Regions from separate parts of the Paenibacillus woosongensis genome, predicted to be linked through region 1. Evidence: predicted binding sites of a transcription regulator. Region 1 holds the regulator's gene; each other region holds the start of a gene.
What was found. Region 1 encodes Rex, which represses fermentation and respiration genes when NADH is low (regulators of the CRP and FNR family bind a similar motif). Its sites were predicted from a motif close to TTGTGAAATATTTCACAA; they were not measured.
Positions count from the first base shown of each region.

Region 2: a site for Rex is predicted at 2,385-2,402, ahead of QNH46_RS00870 (DUF1858 domain-containing protein). Genes of this name have one in related genera too.
Region 3: a site for Rex is predicted at 2,617-2,634, ahead of QNH46_RS13030 (L-lactate dehydrogenase). Genes of this name have one in related genera too.
Region 4: a site for Rex is predicted at 2,670-2,687, ahead of adhE (bifunctional acetaldehyde-CoA/alcohol dehydrogenase). Genes of this name have one in related genera too.

Region 1 covers NZ_CP126084.1:3,132,902-3,137,120, forward strand. Annotated here, with positions in the region: gene QNH46_RS14310 (amidohydrolase) at 1-1,209, opposite strand, end outside; gene QNH46_RS14315 (redox-sensing transcriptional repressor Rex) at 1,199-1,849, opposite strand; gene dinG (ATP-dependent DNA helicase DinG) at 1,889-4,219, opposite strand, start outside.
Region 2 covers NZ_CP126084.1:175,730-179,948, reverse strand. Annotated here, with positions in the region: gene QNH46_RS00880 (ROK family glucokinase) at 1-462, opposite strand, end outside; gene QNH46_RS00875 (DUF438 domain-containing protein) at 737-2,002, opposite strand; gene QNH46_RS00870 (DUF1858 domain-containing protein) at 2,081-2,308, opposite strand; gene QNH46_RS00865 (response regulator transcription factor) at 2,482-3,159, shown strand; gene QNH46_RS00860 (sensor histidine kinase) at 3,156-4,219, shown strand, end outside.
Region 3 covers NZ_CP126084.1:2,853,077-2,857,295, reverse strand. Annotated here, with positions in the region: gene xerS (tyrosine recombinase XerS) at 1-325, opposite strand, end outside; gene QNH46_RS13035 (DUF3900 domain-containing protein) at 650-1,102, shown strand; gene QNH46_RS13030 (L-lactate dehydrogenase) at 1,531-2,508, opposite strand; gene QNH46_RS13025 (polysaccharide deacetylase family protein) at 2,853-3,719, shown strand; gene QNH46_RS13020 (WD40/YVTN/BNR-like repeat-containing protein) at 3,809-4,219, shown strand, end outside.
Region 4 covers NZ_CP126084.1:3,298,719-3,302,937, reverse strand. Annotated here, with positions in the region: gene QNH46_RS15215 (response regulator) at 1-1,515, shown strand, start outside; gene QNH46_RS15210 (Crp/Fnr family transcriptional regulator) at 1,601-2,317, opposite strand; gene adhE (bifunctional acetaldehyde-CoA/alcohol dehydrogenase) at 2,751-4,219, shown strand, end outside.

The DNA.
Region 1 (4,219 bases):
TTGCTTCCCGTCAACCCATACATGCTCTACATCTTTCGGTCCAGCGGAATATACGACATGAGAAACGTAATCGGTTCTCGGCACAAAATGAGCCTGCTCGGTGTTGAGCGCAATGAAATCCGCTTTCATTCCTGCGGCAAGTTTGCCCGTATTGTTAAGGAACACGGATTGGGCCCCGTATTCTGTCCCCATCCGCAGTGCCTCCAGCGCCGGCACAGCCGTCGGATCTCCTGATACCCCTTTGTGAATCAAAGCGGCGAGTCGAATCTCTTCAAACATGTCTAAATTATTGTTGCTCGCTGCGCCGTCGGTACCGAGCGAAACGGTAACTCCTGCCTTCAGCAGTTCAGGAACCCGCGCTACGCCGCTAGCCAGCTTCAGATTGCTGCCTGGATTGTGTGAAATCGCAACTTTATGGGCAGCGAGCACTTCAATCTCTTCATCTGTCAAATGAACGCCGTGCGCAAGCAGGGTCGGGCGCGAGAACATGCCCAGCTTAAGCAAATGCTCCACCGGTCTTGCCCCGTAATCGGCGACGTTCTGCTCCACCTCGGCCTGCGTCTCCGACATATGTGTATGCATTGGCAAGTCGAGATCATGTGCAGCCTGCACGAACTGCTCAATGTAATCCGGCGGGCAAGTATAAGGCGCGTGTGGCGAAATCATCGCCGTAATCCGGCCGTCCGCTTTGCCGTGCCAATTGCGGGCAAAAGCAACCGCTTCATCCAGCTTCTGCTTCTGTACGTCAGGCGGGCACAGCCCGATCGCCCCGCGCATTAGTACCCCGCGGATGCCGGATTCCTCCGTCACCTGTGCGACCTTGTCCATATGATCATACATATCAAGGAAGGTTGTCGTTCCCCCCTTAATCATCTCCAGTACGGACAGCGCAGTTCCCCAGTACACGTCATTACGTGTGAACTTCGCTTCCATCGGCCACATTTTCTCCTGCAGCCATTTTTGCAGCACCATATCGTCCCCGTAACCGCGCAGCAGCGACATGGCCGCATGACCGTGCGTATTGATCAGACCAGGCAAAAACAACAGGCCTTTTCCGTCCATAACTTCCGCATTCTCGCTGCCTTCCGGGCGCTCGGAGCCAATATAGGTAATAAGGTCGTCCTCAACGAGCATATAACCGTTAACGACAGGTTCTTGTTCTTCCAGCACGGCAAACGTACCGTTTGTGATTAGCAGTTTACGACTCATTCGAAGTAAGTTCCTTTCCGTCATTCAAATAATAGGCAAGACTGAGCAGGTCCGTCGTGAAATCAGCCGCATGTATTCTTACCTCCGATGGCACCTTCAAAATCGTTGGCGCGAAGTTAAGAATCGCTCCGATCCCGGCGGCAACAAGCTGATCCGCCACGCGCTGGGCCTCGAAATCAGGAACCGTAATGATACCGATCCGTATGTTCATCGCTTGTACCGTCTCCACGAGCTCATCGATCGGTTGAACGGTAATATTGTTGATCTTGGTGCCGATTTTGGACGGTGCGGCATCGAATACCGCCACGATTTTCATATTGTCCTTCAGGTAGGCATTATAGTTAGACAGCGCTTGGCCTAGATTACCAGCTCCGACTAGAGCTACATTGATCTGCTGATCCAGATTGAGGATCTGCCGGATTTTTTCAATGAGATAAGACACGTCGTAGCCGATGCCTTTACGGCCAAAATCCCCAAAATAAGCGAGGTCCTTACGGATTTGCGCAGGATTAAGATCAAGCTTCTGGCCCAATTCCTGAGAGGATACCGTAGGCACTTCACGAAGGCTCAGCTCATTGAGGAAACGCAAATACACTGGCAATCTGCGTACAACCGCATCGGAAATTTTTTCTGATTTCATAGCTTTTCTCCCCTTATAATGGCGCGATATGAATTACGGTTATTGCTCCTTTGCCCCCTGGACTTCGTGAACATCCAGCCATTCGGAAATTCTCGGTACCATTTGCTCGGTCGGCATATGTTCCATCTTCGGCCCAGGCAGCGAATATAAGAAATATTTTCCGTAGTAAGATTCCAAGATGCGCGTATCGTACACCACCACTATCCCGCGATCCTGAGAAGAGCGCACCAGGCGTCCAAACCCCTGTTTGAAGCGGATGACGGCCTGCGGCACGGACAGCTTCATGAATGGGTTCTTCTTCTCCTTCTGAAGCCTTTCGCTCTTCGCCTCGACGAGAGGATGGTTCGGCGGCTGGAATGGCAGGCGGACAATAGCTAGGCTGGTCAGCGCCTCCCCCGGTATGTCCACGCCTTCCCAGAAGCTGCTCGTGCCGAGCAGCACGGATGCTTCCTGGCCCTGGAATCTGCGGGTCAGCTTCGTGCGGCTGCCGCTATCCATACCTTGGCCGATGACGGTAATTCCCTCGGAGGATAATTGCTCCTTCAGCGGGTCATAGACCTGGCGAAGCATCCGGTATGACGTGAATAACACCAGCATCCGGCCGCGCGTTGCTATAGCCGTCTCGGCTAACGACTGTACCAGCATCTTCACGAAATGTTCATCCCCCACGCTGCCTTTGACGCTCGGGAAATCACGCGGAATGACGAGCAGCGCCTGGTTTCTGTAATTGAACGGCGAAGGCAGCATGGAGGTCAGCAGCCGGTCGCTGTCAGCGGCTTCCTGCAGTCCAAGCTGTTCGATCATGTACTGGAATGACTTATCCACGGACAATGTAGCCGAGGTCATCACCACGCTCTTCTTTTTGTCGAAGAAATAGTTTTTGAGCTGCTGGCTCACATCGATCGGAACCGCGTAAATCTGCAAGGAGCGGCTGCGGTAATTCCCGTTACCTTCGATCCAGTATACGGTGTCCTCGTCATCAAGTTTCATAAACGAACGGATCGCTTCCCGCTCTGTCGCCAAGTCCTTGAGCAGACCGCTGATATCCGTCAGCAAGCTGTCCGCCCCGTAATCCTCCTGCTCGTCCCGGATGTCGTTCAGCATCCGTTCCCCTTTGCGGACGATGTCCCCCAGCAGCACATAGATATGATTCTCTAGCGCACTGAGCGTATCCCAATCCTTAGGTTTCTTGTGCGGCAGCAAGCGAAGAACAAATTGCCCCGGGTCGCCAGGAGCCGCATCGCTTCGTTCCGGCATTAGGGCGAACAGCATTTCGCTCAGCTTGTCCCAGCTTTCCTTCACATCAAGCAGCGAAGGATAAATGCCATCGATTACAGTGCACCAGTCCGCGGCTTTCTCGCCGGGCGTATTCTGCAGCTGCATTCTCAAATTAGGCAGCTGCCCTGTCTTACTGTCCTTGAATAGGCGGGTTAATGTGTGTACGACCGTAAAGTATTTCATGTGAAGCCCCAAATGCTTGCCTGCCACATCTTCCAAATGATGTGCTTCGTCGATGACCAGCCGTTCGTACCCCGGCAGCAGCTGATGCCCTGCCTGAATATCCGTAAACAGCTTGGAATGGTTCGTGATAACGACATCAGCTACGCCAGCCTCGTGTTTAGCCCGGTGGTAGTAGCATTTGCGAAACCATGGGCAGGAACGCCCCAAGCAGGAATCGGAATCACTGGCCACCGTTTCCCAGAAATCGCCGCCGCGGCTGCTCAAATTCAGTTCCTCATCGTCGCCCGTTTCGGTTTGAGTCAGCCATACGATCATCTGGGCTGCTGTCATGACATCTTCTTTGGGAGAAACGAAATCTCTCCTACTTATTTTATGTTCAAATTTGCGCAGACACAAATAGTGCTGTCTTCCCTTAAATACTGCCGCACGAAATGGAAATGGCACAACCTCAGTTAACAAAGGGATGTCCCGCTCGCGAAGCTGCTCCTGCAAATTGATCGTGTGCGTACTGACCATAACGTTCTCGTCGTGCTTTACGCTGTGATATATGGCCGGCAGCAAATACCCGAGCGATTTGCCCGTGCCAGTTCCGGCCTCGACAAGCAGATGCTTGTCTTCGTCGAAGGCGCGCATTACTTCCGTTAGCATCATGTTCTGCGCCTCGCGCTCTTCATATCCATGCAGCTTGGCGCGCAGATGTTCACTCACCTGCTCCTTGAACTCCGTAAAGCTGACATTATCTAGCGGATTGTCCAGCATATTCTCCCTAGCAGGCATAATATCCATCCAATCCTCCACTTGCAAAGCGTACTGGCGGTAATACGTAAATCCGTCCGTGTCTTGCTCGCCCTGAAGCTGTCTTTCCTGCAGCGCAGCATCAAAGAACCAGCCCAGATCGCTGTCTTCCCC
Region 2 (4,219 bases), 2.3 Mb from region 1:
ATAGATTCTGCCATGAATAATAATGCCGGCGCCTACTCCCGTACCCAGCGTAGCGCAGACGCAATGATCGATGCCCTTGCCCGCGCCGCCCCAGGCTTCGCCCAGCGCTGCAACGTTGGCATCATTGTCTATTTTGACAGGCTTGCCAAGGCGGGCCTCCAGAATCTCGCGAATCGGAAGATCCCTCAAACCTACATTCGGTGCTAGAATGATGATTCCTTCGCGAACGTCCGTAAATCCGGCAACTCCAGCTCCGACGCCTGCTACCTGTTCCCAGTCAAAAGGAGATTGCTCCACGATATGACGGACATACTGCTCGATATTGCTTACAACGGCATCGGCACCTTTATCAGCTTCGGTTGGCCCTTCATAAGTATGAAGAAGCTGCCCCTCCTCATTACAGATGCCGACTTTGATCGCAGTCCCGCCAAGATCAACACCAATGTAGATTTTTTCAGACATTGTACAAGCCACCTTTTTCTTCAAATAAAATTGTTTATCCTACGTACCAACTATAAGCGAACCACACCGTTCGGTCAAGAGAAGCGAACAGCAGAAAATCCAGTAAATACAAGGCTTTCAGCGCAAATGATGAAATTCACAAGCGGTGTTTATGTAGAGAATGCATCCGCTGCGGCAACCCTCCAAATGCTGTCCAATCCTACAATTTCCCAGCAAAAAACCCCGCCGAAGACGGGGTTGCATATTATAGGCGAGCATACCATTTATACCAAGTTCAAGACAATATTCGCTTCTGACCTTCGAGTGCTTGAATTGGCGCGATATTTTGCGTGAATTCCAAGGTGCCCATGTATCGTCCTTCAGCGCTGCGAACCGCGAAATACCGGATATACACGAACTTATCCTTAAACGGAATCCAGAAGTCCTCCGAGTCCTTCCGTCCGGCCTTGAAATCCGCCAGCAGCTCATTCACGACATGCACGCTTTGCGGAGGATGGCAGTTTTGCACCGTACGGCCGATGACGGCCTTGGTCCGGGCGAAAATGCGCTCCTTCCCGTGCGAGAAATACCGGACAACATCCTGCTCGTCAATGAAGGTAAGATCGACAGGCAGATGATTCATTATCGCTTCCAGCTGCGCGGCGGTCAGAATTCCTGTCTCGAAGTGGATCAGCCCCACTGGAAGCTGGCCGTTCTCCGCTCCCTCCGTACCTTCGTCGTACGGGAGCGGCACACGCTCGGGAACCCATTTCTGTTCCGGGGCAGTCAGGCAATAGCCGATCTCATCGCTCTCGGCGGCTATTTTTACCCACTCGTCCTCCGTCAGCTTCTCCAAGGCCATCGGCAGCAAAATATTCTCTTCTTTGAAAATCATCTCGTTTACCTCAGTAATCACGCGCTCCAGATCGATGATGAGTATATCCTTATCGGCGCGGTCACCGTTGTAACTCAGCAGCTTCTCTTTCACTTCCTTGATCATCGCACGAATGGCATCGTCTACACCCCACATCACCTTGGTCGGGCCATAGATGCCGTATTTCTCTAAATACGGGAACAGCAAATTTTCCTTGCGGCTATAGTGTTTATCGAGATCTAGCAGCAGATTTAAATCCTCCACCAGCTTATAGACGATTTCCGTGCTGTCCTCCCGGCGGAATTTGTCCTTATGCAGCTCCAGCCGGAAATTGACATGCCGCTCAATCTCGCGATTCTCCAGCTTCAAGGTATGAACAGGATGCCCCGGCTGCTCTTCCGGCTTGGACGAACGGTGAATTTCCTCAATCGAGCCTTTAAAAATAGCCGTGTGCACAGAGCACAGGCGCTGCACCTCGGAGACTGGGATGCCCTCCTCCTCCATCAAGGCTTGCTCCATCGCTGATATTTCCGCTACTGTCACGTCCCCGACTGCTTCCTCGAACCGGGCCTTGACCTCCTCCACGCTCTTCCCTTCATGCAGCTCCTTAATGATCTCCTTCAGCAGTTCTTGCCGGCGTCCTTGCTCCGGTACTGCATGCTCGCGATTGTTGATCATTTCGCTCATCGCCGTATCCTCCTCTATTTATAAGCCTATTATTTAAAAAATATCCTGAACTCCGGACATACAACGCGCCGCCTGAGCTCACTCCGTGATTTCATAGCCCTTGGCGCGGAACGCGTCCTTGATCGCATCGAGCTCCACCTTGCGCAGCCTGGCTCCCTGGGGGATCGTCATAAAGCGCCCCGCGCTCTGCAGCATCCCCGGCTTGGCCAGCTGCTCGAAGCCCAAGCCCACCATGATATCGATGATTTCAGGATCGGCCGTGCATAACTCGTAGACTGTTTTATGCAAATCGATCTTTTTCCCCATAAGCCCTCACCGCATTTCTTCAAATTTGAATGAAAACCATTCTCATATTCAAAGTAGCACAGGCCGCCCCGACAACTTGTGATTACAATCACAAGGATGCAGGTGCTTTGCCAGCACAGTTTATTTTTTTATGCAGATTTGTCACAATAGGAGCTAAAGGAGGTTTATTGATGATGAATTCCATTCATTTGCTATATATTGAAGACGATCCCGAGATCGGAAAGTGGGTTAACGAAACCCTGCAGGACCGCGGCTACCGTGTAACCTGGCTGACGAGCGGAGAGCATGCCCTGGAACACGCCGATTCCTGCCGGCTCGCCATTCTCGATGTCATGCTGCCCGGCTTGGACGGCTTCACGGTCGGACAGCGGCTCAAGAAGCAGCACCCGAATCTGCCCATATTGATGCTGTCGGCCAGAACCTCGATTGATGATAAGCTGCAAGGCCTGGAATTCGCGGATGACTACCTGACGAAGCCCTTTCATCCGGACGAGCTCGCTGCCCGAATTGAAGTGCTGCTCCGCCGCAGCGGCCATGCTTCCCCGGAACCGCTCAGACTGCGGCATCTGCTCGTCCATGAACGCGAGAACCTCATTATCGACCAGAATACCGGAGAAGAGATTCTGCTTACAGGGAAGCAGTTCCATATCTTCCATTACCTGCTGCGCCACCTCGGTCAAATCATGACGAAGGAGCAAATTTATGAAGCCGTATGGGGAGAACCCTACCTGGAAGGCGATAAGACTCTGATGGTACATATTCGGCATTTGCGTGAAAAAATCGAGCGCGATCCCGCCGCCCCGGAAATTATCGAAACAATCCGCGGCATCGGATACAGGGTGCGGGCATGAGATTTATAAAACAAAGCCCTTTGCAGCGCCTTCGCACTTCCCTCTTATCGCGATACGTGCTGATCATCGTCACGGCTCTCGTATTTATCCCCGTGCTGATTCCAGCCAGCTTCATGGCCTCTTGGGCCGTTAACCGGATGCTGATGCCGGGCGGGCAGGAAACCTACCAGCTGCCTTACGGCTCTGCCTATGAGCTGGAGCAGATGTGGCATAAGCACGCCAAGGCGCTGGCCGCAGCCTCCCCCGCGGAAATCGATGCCAGGCTCTCCGCGCTGAAGGAGGAATACCCTGATGCCGCGCTGTTCTGGGTTGACGGCGCGGGGATCACGCAGCTTCAGCTGCCTGTACAGGCAGCGCTGCCCAAGCAGTGGTCGGCGGAGGATACCATTGCCTTCATGAAGGCTGGAATCAATGCCGACCCCTACACCGTCGTGGCCTTAATCGGAGGAGACGAGCAGGCGAAGCAGGGATTCATGGTCTTCGAGCTGCCGCGCTCCTATTTGACGCCCCAAGGCCGTCCTAGCGATTCCCGGTTCTATGGCTTGTTCATGGCGCTCATCTTCGGCATCTTCATATTGCTGTCCTATTTGTTCTTCCGGGACATCCGCAAACGCCTTCTCCGGCTGGAAGCGGCCATGACACGCGTCGGAGAGAACGGGCTTCCGTCGCCTACGGAAGAAGGGCGCCCGGATGAAATCGGCAGGCTGGAGCAGGCCTTTAATCATATGGTGAACCAATTGGAGGAGGGCCGCAGACGAGAGCGCAAGGAGGAGGAGCTGCGCAAGAATCTGATCGCCAACCTGTCCCATGACCTGCGTACGCCGCTGACCGTGCTCGCCGGGCATCTCTATTCCATGGGTAAAGAGCCTTTATCCGCGCAAGGTCGGCAATCTTTAGCTTTGATGGAGGCCAAGCTGGACGACCTCGACCACCTGATCGATCATTTATTGTCCTATAATTTGCTCACCAGCGGGAAATACGCCTTGTCCATGGAGCAGCAGGACGTACACCGCATCGTCAGGGAGAGCGCTGCCGCCTGGTACCCCGTCTGGGAAAAGGC
Region 3 (4,219 bases), 280 kb from region 1:
AGCGCAGGGACGACATTTTGCGTGATACGGTAATTTTGGAGTTCTTGCCTTCTACTCGCGTTGTCAAATGAAGGCGGAAGCCTACGATGCTGTCCATCCGCAGCGTCTCCAAATCGAGCAGTGTTATTTCGGCGTTCGATGCTGCGGAAGAGAGGCCTTCGGCGCGGAGCCAGTTAAAGAACGCTTCATAGTCGCGAATATACTCCAGCAAGGTCGAGGGGGAAAGATCCGGGAGCTTGTAATCAATGAATTGCTGGACGAACCAGGGCATATGAACAACTCTTTCATCCAGCTTTTTCCGGTCTATCGCTTTTTGAATATTCATAACGGCTGTACCTCCGAATCCAACAATGTTGATACTATTGTAGCATAAACCAATCTCACACTGGCGAAGGAGGGGGATAACGAGAAAACGAGGAAACCAGGAAACAAGAAATATTTAGCTTGAATTTGCCAGCATTACGGCATTATAATGAAAAACACACTATGTGAAAAATTCACAACAGAAGAGCTAATTCAATGCGCTTCCTAGTCACTATATATATCATTCAACATACAGCTCGGTCTAGTAAATTCATTCCGGTAAAAAGGCGCTGTTGAATCAGCGAAGGCAGCAAAATCTATTTTCCTTAAATTTGTCAGCTATGAGATGTCCATTCCTGAGATCGTTAATGAGCAGGTCATGGAGTATGTACAGACCTATGTTGAAGAGAAATGGCCGGACGAGAATGAAGAGGAACGCCAGCTGATGGAGAAAGAGCTGGAGCTGTGGGCTGTGAGCGAGAAAAGAGATATTCAGGCAAAATGGGAGCCTGAGCAGGTCGTGGAGGCTGCTGAGCGTATTGTGGAAATTAAACCGGAAATCGAGCTTAAATTCAGAATCGGGGATACGCTTGTCAAAGGACGCCTCGCCGAATTCGGCGACCAAATCCATATTGCCCAGCTGAACGGCCGTTACGCTGTAATATTAGAGGGAGATTCATTCGTGTTCGATAAAGCCTTTTCTCCAGTGGAACTGCTGCAGCCGGAGCCGTTTGAGGTCGTAGCGAAGCGGATTGCCGAGAAGAAGGCTGATCCGAACGATGACGATGTTCCGTTCTAATTCATATGGTTAATGTCATTAACTACACTTGATGGTTAACGACATTAATTAAATGGGAATACAAAGACACATCTTTGATATATTCGATGATTAATTTATCGATAGACTTGACGTTAGATTTGACTTGACCAGGCAAAGAAAGAAAAGATACGGTATGTATGCTGATTCTCACTCATAATAAGAGTTTTCTAGAAGATAGGCGAGGGAGAACCAATCGTGTTCCGTCCCTAGGCAGAGAAGACCTGCACACCTTAATGACTAACTGTTTCGGTGAGAAATACCGTAACGCTCATAGGCGGTGTCCCCGTCTGTTTAGCCAACTGCGTGAACGGTGTATATGCGAGACTTGGCACAAACATTTGTTTCTAATCTAACAATGCCTTAATGCGCAAACAAACCTGAGGTCGAAGAACCCCAGGTTTGTCGTCTTATAACTCCAATTTTTCGATTTCGGATTTTAGCTTATTCGCGGAATGCTGGAATTTCTCCAGCTCCTCTCCGCTGAGCTTCAAGTCAAGCACTTCACGCACCCCTGTGCGGTCAACGATGCTTGGCACCCCAAGATATACGTCGGACACCCCGTTATAGTTGCTCAACAGGGTAGAGACATTGAGCACGGAGCCTTCGTCCTGAAGAATGGAAGTGACGATCCGATCCAGTGCAAGCGCGATAGCATAGAAGGTAGCACCTTTGGCATTGATGATTTCATAGGCTGCATTTTTGGTGCTGTTAAAAATGTTGGTGCGTTCTTCCTCGGTGAATTCCAGATCGATGCCTGCGACGTTGGCCAGGCTCCAGAGCGGAACCTCCGTGTCGCCGTGTTCGCCGATAATGTGCGCATGAATGCTGCGCGGGTTGATTTTCTTGTTCTGGCCGATCAAATAACGGAAGCGTGCGCTGTCCAGAAGCGTACCGGAACCGATTACGCGATTGGATGGGAAGCCGCTTTTCTTGAGGGATACGTATGACAGAATGTCCACAGGATTGGTTGCAACGAGAATGATCCCGTGATTATTGTATTTTACGATATTCTTGATAATGCTGTCGAAAATTCCCGCATTGCGCTTAAGCAGGTCAATCCGCGTCTCGCCAGGCGCTTGAGAGGCTCCGGCCGCGATGATGATGATGTCAGCGTCTTTGCAATCGCTGTAATCGCCCGCCCACAGCTTGACGCCGCCGGTAAAGGGGAGGCCATGATTCATGTCCAGGGCTTCTCCAAGGGCTCTGTCTTTGTTGGCGTCGATAAGCACCAGCTCGGATACCCTTTCGCGAAGGAGCAATGTATAAGCCGTGGTCGCTCCTACAGCACCTGTTCCAATAATAACAACTCGGCTAGATCGCAATTGTGTTGTCAATTTTTCATCTCCTTCTAAACATATGACGAATATGTATTCACCTAATTTCATTGTACATGAATCATTTCAAATTAAAAGTATGTAGCTTAAGTTTTAATGGCTAAAATTTGAGCATTACGCTGCGGACTTCAACATGGAATACGTCGAGGTTTTGCTATTTTTTGAGTTTTTTCACAGATTCTAAATGAGAACTTTGTAACCAGAGGGTAACCTTTCTGTAAGGACGTAACCCCTCTTTTTATATTATTCTAGTAATACACATGGAGAGAGGGAAATGGTGATCAAGCATGATGATGTCGAATAACAACCAGATGGAAACTAGAAAAAAAATTATCAAAAGGCCGCGTAAAAAATTCAGACAGCCTATTATTTTATTGGCATTAGTATTATCCTCTGTGGCTTTAATTATGTCCGCACTCGTAGGGATATCGCACATCAATTTCAAATCTGTTAAAACGAACAGCGCTTCAGTTGTTATCCCTAAATTAGCCGGAGGCAACGAGAAAACCCAGCTTCCAGACCAAATTCCCGCGGAAGCCGAGCCTGATTTTGAATCCACGCAGCCCTCGAAGAATAACCATGAACCGCAGAACAGCAAAAATTCACCAGCCGGCGCTAATGATCCGTCCAAACCACCCAAAGCTGCCCAACCTAAAGTGGCTTACCTGACCTTTGATGACGGTCCAAGCAAGTATACTGACGATATTGTAGCCATACTGAACGAACATGGCATTCATGCTACATTTTTTGTCATCGGCAACCAGATTAAAGGTTATGAGAGTTCCATTAAAGCCGCATCTGAACAGGGTAATTACATCGGTTTACATAGCATGACCCATAATAAAAAGATATTGTACAACAGCGGCAGCTCCGCTAATTTCCTGAGGGAATTTAAGAAGGTACAGGGAATGGTTGAGAATATAACTGGAACTGCTCCTTGGCTCATACGCGCGCCCTACGGCAGCAAACCGCAGATTGGCAAGGAGTTCCGCAACGATATCGTGAAGGCAGGTTTTAAAATGTGGGATTGGACGATAGACTCCAAGGATTGGAAATACACGGGGAAGCCGGATAAAATCATGCAAGAAGTCAAACGCCAGGCGCATCGGGACGTAGAGGTTATTTTGATGCATGAGAAAGAGCAGACGGTCGAAACCTTGCCGCAAATCATTCAATATTTAACGGATAAGGGTTATGCTTTTGCCGTTTATAAGCCGGAGCAGCATTTCTCCGTCAATTTTGCTGGGGATTCCCGCTTGTAATTTCCTTACTGGAAGCTATTAATCTATGATTTCTATCTTATGATATAATATGAAATGCAGCTTGAACCTGGTAAGCGAGGTGCAGATAGTTGAGTTTATGGTATAAATTAACCGGAGCGCTGCTGATTTCTTGCCTGCTCTTGACAGCATGTTCCTCCCAGCAAGGCGAGACAGTAAGTCCGGTTCAGGATGAACCCGTTGAGGAAGGGCAAGTCATTACGATTGAGAATCCACAGGTACTAACGGAGCAGACAGCCGCCAATACAGAAGACGGGAAGCAGTATCAAATTCAGACGAGGCTGACTGACTTCCATCTGCTTAGCGAGAATGCGGGCATTGCCTGGGGGTCGACTCGCAGTGAGCTGCGCCTGTATCTTACGCAGAATAGCGGCAAAACCTGGACAAGCATATCACCGGCCGCTTCCGTGCAATTTCCGTATCATCCTAAATACAATCGTGATATTTTCTTTTATAACGAAACATATGGCTGGATTGTTCGC
Region 4 (4,219 bases), 170 kb from region 1:
CTGGTCATGGAATTTGAGCCGGACATCATTCTGTGCGATATCCGGATGCCGCTGATGGACGGCCTGGAATTTCTCCGGGAGATCCGCAGGCTCGGCTATGAGACTGAGGTTATTATGCTGACCGGGTATCAGGAGTTCGAATATGCCCGGCTTGCGCTGCAGCACGGAGTGAAGGACTATATTCTGAAGCCGATCAATTATACAGAGCTGGAAGCGGCGATTGGCAAGCTTGCGGATGAAGTCCGCTCGCGCCGGTCGGAGAAGCGCTGTGCGGAGCGGCAGCTGCAAAGGATGATCGGACTCGCAAACGAGAAAATGATGTTCGACGTGCTGATGGGCTTTGCGGCCGATGTGCCCCGATGGGGTTTGGAGGAGGAGCGGGGCAGGGAGCTTCAATACGCTCTGTTCCTGGTAGACTTGGACGATTATGCGCAGCGTACCGTGTCATGGACGGAGCAGGAGCGCAAGCTGTGGAATTTTGCGGTGCGCAATGTGCTGCAGGAGGCAATTCCGGGCCAGAAGCCTCATTATACAGTGGTCCAAATGCGCCAGGGGGAGTGGTGCGTCCTGCTGCAGTTCGAGCGTTCGGGTAATGCTGCCAGCTCACCGCAGATGCAGGAGTGGGCCCGGGAAATCCAGCGGGCGGTCAAGGACCATATCAAGCTAACGGTCAGTCTGGCTTGGGAGCAGGGGCCCCTGGAGATCGGGGGACTGTCCCAGACGTATATGAAGCTGCAGCGCGGCTTAATGCTGCAAGCGGGCCATGAACAGCTGCTCCCTATGACGGAGGACGCGCTGGCGCGCGATGCGGCTGCGGTGTCGGAATGGCAGCTTGTTGAGGAAATCACTTCAGGTCTGAAAATGTACGACAAATCGAAGGTCGAGCAGGGGCTTGGGCAGTTGAAGGCCAATTTGCCGCATATTTCCGAGCGTTCGGCGCTGGGAATCGAGAAGTTTTTGCAATATAGCATTATTCATCTGCTCCGGGAAATGCGCGAGCTTGATTTTATGAACTCCCGGGAAGAGGGGAAGATGTGGCAGCATTTGCAGCACAGCCAGAACGTGAAGGATTTGCTGAACGTGATCTCGGAGCTGGAGAGCCACATCAGGGAGCTTGAGATCAATAAGAAATCCAGCGAGCTGCTGATGATTTCGGCCGGAGAATATATTCAGCGCAATTTGAGTACGGACATTGGGGTCGACGACATTGCGAATCACCTGAATATCAGTTCTAGCTATTTCAGTCATCTGTTTAAGAACCATTACGGGGAGACGTTCGTTGAACATTTGCGAAAACAGCGCATGGAGCTTGCCAAGACGATGCTAAGGTTGACTTCCCGCAGCGTAACCGAAATCGGCGCCCTGGTCGGCTATAGCGACAGGCGTTATTTCTCCAAGGTATTCCAGCGCTATACCGGCGTAACTCCGACCGAGTACCGGGAACAGGAAGAGGCGCGAGGAAGCGGCAATGAGCCGGCGAATGCGGGTGCGGATTCCAACAAGCAGCAAATATAAGTCTCGCAGGAACTGCCTTGCAGCAAAATGAAAAGCAACCTCCTCCCGGCCCGAGATGAGGTTGCTTCCTTGCGTCTTACCATCATTAAATCCGGCATATTTCGTTGGGGCATAGCTCACAGTGGCAAATGTCCTGCAGCATGACAAGGTCTTTAATAAGGATCATGCCGTTCACATATTCCAGCGCATCCTTCTTGCGCAAATCGCTGAGCATCCGGTTGACGCTTTCGCGGGTTGCACCGATCATGTTGGACAGATCCGTATGCGTAATTTTCTTGTTAATCAGAATATTGTCGCCTTGCTTCTCGCCATAGGTATTGCTGAGACGGATCAGGGTGGAGCAAAGCGCTCCCGGCTTGCCGTACATCATCAAGTCGCGGAACTTGGTCTGCGTCAGACGGTGATGGATGCCCATCCATTTCATGAAGTCAATGGCAAAGTCGCAATGCTGGCAGATCATGATTTCGAGATCTTTTTGTTCAATAATGCCGATTTCACTGTCCTCGATGACTTCGGCGGTAAAGCTGTGCTTCGAGCTGAAGAAGGGATCGGCCTGGCCAACCATGTCTCCGCGCCCGTACATATATAGAATAAGCTCCTTGCCTTCGTCCGTGGATTTGGTCAATTTAATGCGCCCTCGCTTAACGAAGAACAGCTTGTCGGAGAAGTCTCCTTCCCAGAACAGATGCGTTCCTTCCGGATACGTCTTGTCTTTCATGGTTACGAGAAGCCGGTTGAAGTTTTGCTCCGTAAAGCAGCTCGTATTCCCACGGGGCGGGGTTGCCGTTGCGAATTGAGTCATTTTTAAATCCCCCTCATGCTCCAAATTTTTCTGAAAATTTTAAATTAATTTAAATTAATTATATACCGAACTTCAAGCTTTGGGGCGGCTTGCAAGGCCTCAAAAGTGTCTAAATTCTAACATTGTGACTATTTTCACTACCTAATCGTCTAAAAACTCATTGCAGAACAGGGCGGTCTATGAAATTAAATTCATGAACCATCGTTGAAAGTACGGAATGAAAAACAAACTATAAAGATGAAAATTTTCATTTCTTTAAAGATTGTGAAAACATTCACTATACAAACCCAAAATCCTGTGTTATGATTGAGGTAACAAAAGAGAAGCTAAAGCTTCCGATGGATAAGCCAGAAAGTGAAAATATTCACAATAGGCAACGCACCCTAGAGAGACTTCCCTGGTTGGTCCATATGAAATTAGGAGGATGAGAGAAATGGCCGTAAAGAACAATGTGACCACAAAGCAGCAGCCTACCGCAGAGGATTACATCCAATCCCTGATCGACAAAGCGAAAAAGGCGACCGAAGCGTTTATGGAATTGAATCAAGAGCAAATTGACAAGATCGTTCAGGCGATGGCGCTTGCCGGCCTCGACAAGCACATGTATTTAGCGAAGATGGCTGTAGAGGAAACTGGCCGCGGAGTATATGAAGACAAGATCATCAAGAATATGTTCGCGACAGAGTACATCCACAACAGCATCAAGTACGACAAGACAGTTGGCGTCATCGAGGATAACCCTTACGACAGCTTCCAGAAAATCGCCGAGCCAGTTGGCATTATTATGGGGATTACCCCAGTGACCAACCCGACATCCACGACGATTTTCAAAGCGATGATCGCGATCAAGACCCGCAACCCGATCATCTTCGGCTTTCATCCATCTGCACAGCGCTGCAGCGCAGAAGCCGCGAAAATTTTGCTGGAAGCTGCGGTCAAACATGGCGCGCCAGCGGACTGTATCCAATGGATCGAGGATCCGTCCATGGACCGTACGAATGCATTGATGAATCATCCTGACGTAGCCTGCATTCTGGCTACCGGCGGCTCCGCGATGGTTAAAGCGGCGTACAGCTGCGGCAAACCGGCGCTGGGCGTTGGTCCTGGCAACGTACCTTGCTTCATTGAGAAAAGCGCTGATCTGGATCAAGCGGTCAACGACCTTATTTTATCCAAGACCTTTGACAACGGCATGATTTGTGCTTCCGAGCAAGCGGTCATTATCGAAGAACCGATCTTCGACCAAGTGAAGAAAAAAATGATTGCGAACGGCTGCTATTTCGTTAACAAAGAGGAAGCTGCCAAATTAACGGCCGGCGCGATCATTGCGGATAAATGCGCAGTGAACCCGACGATTGTGGGTCAGCCTGCTACGAAGATCGCCGAACTGTGCGGCATTGAAGTGCCTGCGGGAACAAAAATCCTGGTAGCCGAAATCGAAGGCGTAGGCCCTAAATTCCCGTTGTCTGCCGAGAAATTGAGCCCCGTGCTCGCCTGCTACAAAGTGAAAACAGCGGAGCAAGGCATCGATCGTGCGCTGGAAGTTGTGCAATTTGGAGGCATGGGGCACTCGTCGGTTATCCATTCGAACAATGAAGACATCATTCAAAAATTTTCAGACCGCATGCCGACCTGCCGGATTCTGGTCAACCAGCCGTCTTCGCAAGGCGGGATCGGGGACATCTATAATACGAACCTGCCGTCGCTTACGCTGGGCTGCGGATCTTACGGACGCAACTCGACTTCGTCGAACGTTACGGCTGTTAATTTGATCAATGTGAAAAGGGTGAATCGTCGTACCGTGAATATGCAGTGGTTCAAGGTTCCAAGCAAAATCTATTTCGAGAAAAATTCGACGCAATATCTAGCCAAAATGCCGGACATCAGCCGGGTGCTGATCGT